DNA from 2 places in the Paenibacillus antri genome. Region 2 is predicted to be linked to the other one. Evidence: predicted binding sites of a transcription regulator. Region 2 holds the regulator's gene; the other holds the start of a gene.

Region 1 (3,210 bases), on a different contig from region 2:
GTCTAGAAGGATAAGATCTGAACATTCAGACCATTTTCGAACGAGGAAGGGGTTTTTCGGATGAACGGGGCAGCGTGGAAGCGGTGGGCGATCGCGGGAATCGCGGGCGCGATGTTGGCGGCGGCGCCGGTGTACGGGCCGGCGATCGTCGATTCGGCGAAGGGAGGCACGGCGATGGCGGCGGAGACGACGGCGGCGTCGACGGCTCAGCGGACGATTTCCGTATCGGGGCAGGGCACGATCGCGATCCAGCCGGATATCGCGTACGTCAGCTTCGGCGTGTCGACGAAGGGAAAGACGGCGAACGAGGCGCAGACGGCGAACGCGACGGCGTTCGCGGCGGTCGAGAAGGCGCTGAAGGAGCAGTTCGGCATCGCGCCGAAGGACATCAAGACGAGCGGTTTCTACGTCCAGCCGGAGTATAACTGGTCGGATAAGGGACAGTCGACGCTGGTGGGGTATACGGCCGACCACACGGTCACGGTGTCGTACCGCGACCTGGACGGCATCGGCAAGCTGCTCGACGCGGTGTCGAAGGCGGGCGCGAACCGCGTGAACGGCATCCAATTCGGCACGGAGAAGTCGGACGCTTACGAAATTCAGGCGATCGAGAAGGCGATGGCGAACGCGAAGCTGAAGGCGGACGCGATCGCGAAGGCGGCAGGCCGCTCGGTGAAGGGCGTTATTCACGTCCAGCAGGGCAGCGTCGGCAGCGCCCCGCCGCCGTATTATCCGTTGGCGAAAGCGGAGTTCGCGGCAGATGCGGGCGGCGCCTCGACGTCGGTGCAGCCGGGCGAGATGGAAGTGACGACGACGGTCAGCGTCACGTACGAGATGCAATAGCGGTCGGATCCGAGCCGCTTCGTCCTCTTCTGGAGGGCGGAGCGGCTTTTTCGTATACGCCGGCGGAGTGTTCCGCGGCAATGAGCCGCTAATAAAAACCCCTGTGCCGCTCGAAGGAGCGACGCAGGGGTTTTCCGATTATTGGATTTTCTCGATGACCTTGTCGATCAAGCCGTATTCCTTCGCTTCCGCGGCCGACATGAAGTAGTCGCGGTCGGTGTCCTTCTCGATCCGTTCCAACGGTTGACCCGTACGCTCGGACAAGATGCCGTTCAGCTTGTCGCGCATCTTGAGAATGCGCTTCGCGCGGATCTCGATGTCGGACGCTTGCCCTTCGGCGCCGCCGAGGGGCTGATGGATCATTACTTCGCCGTTCGGGAGCGAGTAACGCTTGCCCTTGGCGCCGGCCGCGAGCAAGAACGCGCCCATGGACGCCGCCATGCCGACGCAAATCGTCGAGACGTCCGGTTTAATGAATTGCATCGTATCGAAAATCGCCATGCCCGACGTGATCGAACCGCCCGGGCTGTTGATGTAGAGGCTGATGTCCTTCTCCGGGTCGTCCGCAGCCAGGAACAGCAGTTGGGCGATAATGCTGTTCGCCACGACGTCGTTCACCGGCGTTCCCAGGAAAATAATGCGGTCTTTCAGCAACCGGGAGTAAATATCATAAGCACGTTCGCCGCGGTTCGTCTGCTCCACGACCATAGGGACCAAATTCATGTTCATAAGCGTCTCATCCTCCGATCATCCATTCCAGACTAGTGTTGCCAAAAACATATTACCCCAATCCGGCGTAAAAGTCAAAATTGGTCAAAGAGAATTTGTTCGCCCGGTTCGTTAGGGCCTGCACCCCCTGAGACTATGGGAGGAGCTGGATAAGGGGGGATGAGAGGTTGTTGCAGGACTTTGGGATTATTTTGAATATTCGACAAATTTCGATGGAGGAGTTGGTGCCGAAAAACCGAATTTCTGAATCCTGGCTACTAGCTAATCTTCGGGAGGGAACTTATGAAACGTAAGAAGCTGCTTTCTGCTGCACTCGCCCTGTCACTCGGAATCGGTTCGGCCGGCGCCGGCGCGCTGCCGGGCGCATTCGCCGCCGGTTCCTCCGCTTCGCCGACGCTGTCGGGTTCCGGTTCCGCCGGGGCCGGGGCGTTCGATCTCGCGATCGCGAACGAAGACCGGCTCGTCGCGATGCTGAAGGCGGACGGCCGCATCGCGGCGAACGCCACGCCGGCCGAAGCGCAGGCGGCCGTGAGCTCTTTCCTTCGCGCGAAGGCGCAGGCCGCCGCGGACGCCGCGCAAGACGGCGAACTGCAGTCGCGGCAGACGAAGCGGGATCGCGCGATGGAGGAGAAGCTGCTCGCGAACGGGTTGACTCGCGGGAGCGGGAACAAGCTCGGGCAAGCCAAGAAGAACGTCGTCCCTTCCGCGCAGGCGGAGGCTTGGAACGGGGGACGCGTGACCGACCGCGTGCTCGTGCTCTTGATCGAATACCCGGACTTCCCGGCGAACGCCATCGCGCCGGAGGAGACGGATATGTATTATGACGAATACTTAAAATCGCACTACGAGGATATGGTGTTCGGCGCGGACGGCTATGCAGGCCCGAACGGCGAGCGCTTGACCTCCATGAAGCAATATTATGAAGCGCAATCCGGCGGCAGCTATACGGTGGAGGGCGAAGTAGCCGGCTGGTATATGGCGAGCCAGCCGTCCTCGTATTACGGGGCGAACTATCCGGGACCGGACGATAACGACATTCGTCCTCGCGCGTTGGTGCAGGAAGCGCTCCTGGCCGCGGCGGCGGATCCGTCGATCGATCTCGCTTCGTACGATCAAGAGGATCGGTACGATCTGGACGGCGACGGAGACCTGCGCGAGCCGGACGGACTCGTCGACCATCTGATGGTCGTCCATTCCTCGGTCGGCGAGGAAGCCGGGGGCGGCGCCCTCGGCGGAGACGCCGTCTGGTCGCATCGCTCGAACCTGGGCGGCGTGGCGACGCTGCCGGGCACGACGGCGAGCGTGCCGTATTGGGGCGGCTTGATGGGCGCGTACGACTACACGATTCAGCCGGCGGACGGCGCGGCGGGCGTCTTCGCGCACGAGTACGGCCACGATCTCGGGCTTCCGGACGAATACGACACGATCTATTCGGGACAAGGCGAAGCGGTCGGATACTGGTCGATCATGTCCAGCGGCTCTTGGGCCGGCGCGGTGCCGGGCACCGAACCGACGGGCTTCAGCGCCTGGTCGAAGGAATTCCTGCAAGCGAATCTGGGCGGCAACTGGCTGTCGGGTTCGGCGATCCATATCGACGACATCCCTGCGGGCGGCGTCGTCGCGACGCTCGACGAAGCG
Region 2 (3,210 bases):
GTTCAGCAGCTTCTGCCGCGCCGCCTTCTCGTGCTCGATGATTTGCCGGGCGACCCCATGCAGGTTGTCGATGATCTCCTCTTCGGTCTGGCCGAGGGTGATTTGGTTCGAAATTTGGAAGATGTTCCCCATCACCTCGCTGCCTTCTCCGTACAGCCCACGGACGGCGAGGCCGACCTGTTGGATCGCTTGGAGAATCCGATTCATCTGCTGCGTCATGACGAGGGCGGGCAGATGCATCATAACCGAAGCCCGGATGCCGGTGCCGACGTTCGTCGGGCAGCTCGTCAAGTACCCATGCTTCTCGTCGTAAGCGTAATCGACGACCGACTCGAAGATGTCGTCGATGCGTCCCGCGACGTCCCAAGCCTCCTTCAGCTGAAATCCGGGGTACAACACCTGTATGCGCAGATGGTCCTCTTCATTCACCATAATGCTGACCGCTTCGTTGCCGCTGAGAATGACGGCCCCGTTCCGCGCCTCGTTCGCGAGGTTCGGCGAGATGAGATGCTTCTCGACGAGCACTCGCTTCTCCAGCTCGCTCATGCCGGTCAGCGGCACGAGATCGAAGTCGCCGATTACCTTCAGCTCCTCATCCTTCAGCACCGACGCGACGCGATTCAGCACCTCTTCCGACTGCTGATTCGTCGCGAGCATCGGGAACGGTTCGTTGCTCACGTTGCGGGCGATGCGGATCCGGCTCGAGATGACGATGTCCGAATCCGGCCCGTCCGCCTGCATCCAGCTGCTGACCGCATGCTCCGTGTATCTGCTCATGCTCCTGATCTCCGCCTCCTTCCCGCTATAACGCCGACTGCCGCTCAAGCTCGCGGATTTGGTCGCGCAGCTTCGCCGCCGCCTCGAATTCCTCCTGCTCGACCTTAAGGGCCAAGTCGCGCTTCAGCTGCTCGATCTGCCGGCGCAGCTGCACCTTCTTGCCGACCCGCTTCGGCACCTTGCCGACGTGCGTCGTGTTGCCGTGCACGCGCTTGAGCAGCGGCGTCAGCCGATCTTGGAAGTGCCGATAGCATTCCCCGCAGCCGAAGCGGCCGATCTTGCTGAACTGCGCGTACGTCATGCCGCAGAAATCGCAGCGCGGCTGCGCCGCCTTCTGCTGCGCGGTAGCCGGCTTGCCGGTCGGGTCGAGCTCGAGCAAGCCCGAGAGGAGGTTGTGGATCGAGAACCCGCCCGCGGTGCCGGGGATGAGCTCTCCCTTCTCCCGCGCGCAAGGCTCGCAGAAATGAAACTCCGTCTTGTCGCCGTTCACGATCTTCGTAAAATGCAACGTCGCGGGACGCTTCCCGCATTCCTGACAGAGCATACCGTTCGTCCCCTTTCCTTCGGATCAACGTATCGGGCGCATTACTTGGTGAGAAGCGCCACCAGCATCGCCTTCAGCATGCGAGCCCGAACCTCGTCCCGCAGCGGGAGCTTGAGGCCGATCGTCTCGCGATGCATCGCCGCCTTCATGAGGTTCGCCTCGCGGCAGGAGACGAGCTTCGCTTCCTCGAGCCGATAGATCAGCCCTTCCGCGGCGGATTGGTCGATCTCGGAGCCGATCGTCTGCGACACCTCGACGTGAATCATCTCGTGCATGCCGAGATCGACCTTCTGAATCCGGATGTATCCGCCGCCCCCGCGCTTGCTCTCGACCAGATACCCCTTATCGAGCGTGAAGCGGGTGCTGATGACATAATTGATCTGCGACGGAACGCACTGGAATTGCTCGGCCAGCTCGTTGCGCTGCAGCTCGATGATGCCGTCGGCGCTTTGCTGCAGAAGCTGCTTCAAATATTGTTCGATCATGTCGGACGTATTCCGCATGACGTGACCTCCAATGGGTCGAGTCGGCGAAAGTCGGCGCCGAGCTCATTCGTTGACTTTGACTTTCTTTGACTTTAACAACATTATATCCAAAAAAAATTCCTTTGCCAAGTATGGGACGCGAAGCGAATCGCAGTTCTTTTTCCTACCCTCAGTATAGACAAAAAAGCCCCCGGCTACTTACTCCGGAGGCAAAGTTTCGTTCATCTTCATAGAATTTCGCACGCGCAGCGCGCCGCCGCCGCGCCGCCGCCGTCCGAACGCCCCGAGCAGGCGGTCCCCCTGGGACAGGACGAACGTCAATGCGAGACCGGCGGCGACCGCCGTCGTAAGGTTGGAGAAGACGGTCAGCAGGAATGTGACGACGAGCACGAGCGAATCCGGCGACCTCTCGCGGAGGATCATCGCGAAATGCCTGCGCTCGCTCATGTTCCAGGCGACCGTCATCAGGACCGGAGCCATGCCGGCGAGCGGGATGTGGGACGCGTACGGCGCGAACAGAAGCAGAACGAGCAGCACGACGAGGCCGTGAAATACGCCGGATACCGGCGACGCGGCGCCGTTCTTGATGTTCGTCGCGGTTCGCGCGATCGCGCCCGTCGCGGGGATGCCGCCGAACAGCGGCGCCGCCATGTTGGCGATGCCCTGACCGATCAGCTCCTTGTTGCTGTCATGCTTATCGCCCGACATCCCGTCCGCGACGACCGCGGACAGCAGCGACTCGACGGCGCCGAGCAGCGCGATCAGCAAGGCGGGCAGAAGAAGCGTCTCGATGCGGTGCCACGACAGCTCCGGGAATCGGAGCGCGGGGAGCGCGTTCGGAATGGCCCCGTACGCCGAGCCAATGGTAGCCACTTGGTCCCGGAAGAGGAGGAAGGCGGCCGCCGACGAAAGGAGCAGGCCGACGAGCGAGCCCGGCACGCGAGGCAGCAGCTTCGGCGTCAGCAGGATGGCGGCCAGACTTAGACCGCCGACGGTAAGACTGTACGGGTTCGTCGTCCCGAGCCGTTCCGCGATTTCCCCCATGTTGGCGAGGAACGCCTCGTGCCGTTCCACGCCGGTCAGGCCGAGGAAGCCGGGCAACTGTCCGGCGAAGATGATGACCGCGATGCCCGCCGTAAACCCGACCGTGACGGGCTTCGGCATGAACTTGATCCATCCGCCGATTCGGACCAGTCCCATGAGCACGAGCATCATCCCCGCCAGGAAGCCGGCGATCAGCAAATTCTCGTACCCGTACTGCAGGACGACGGCGAACAGCACCGGGATGAACGCGCCCGTCGGACCGCCGATTTGGAACTTGGAGCCTCCCAGAAGCGAAATCAAGATGCCCGCGACGATCGTCGTGTACAGCCCGTACTCCGGCTTCACGCCCGAATGAATCGC

What was found. Region 2 encodes CtsR, which represses protease genes until heat stress. Its sites were predicted from a motif close to ATGGTCAATAAAGGTCAAACA; they were not measured.
Region 1: the regulator CtsR is predicted to act here: its motif matches at 1,643-1,663, upstream of clpP (ATP-dependent Clp endopeptidase proteolytic subunit ClpP).

Annotation. Positions count from the first base shown of each region.
Region 1 covers NZ_VCIW01000022.1:110,539-113,748, reverse strand. Annotated here, with positions in the region: gene FE782_RS26180 (SIMPL domain-containing protein) at 61-843, shown strand; gene clpP (ATP-dependent Clp endopeptidase proteolytic subunit ClpP) at 982-1,566, opposite strand; gene FE782_RS26170 (immune inhibitor A domain-containing protein) at 1,855-3,210, shown strand, end outside.
Region 2 covers NZ_VCIW01000034.1:42,873-46,082, forward strand. Annotated here, with positions in the region: gene mcsB (protein-arginine kinase McsB) at 1-777, opposite strand, end outside; gene mcsA (protein-arginine kinase activator protein McsA) at 803-1,321, opposite strand; gene FE782_RS30345 (CtsR family transcriptional regulator) at 1,363-1,824, opposite strand; partial or broken gene FE782_RS30350 (SulP family inorganic anion transporter) at 2,113-3,210, opposite strand, start outside.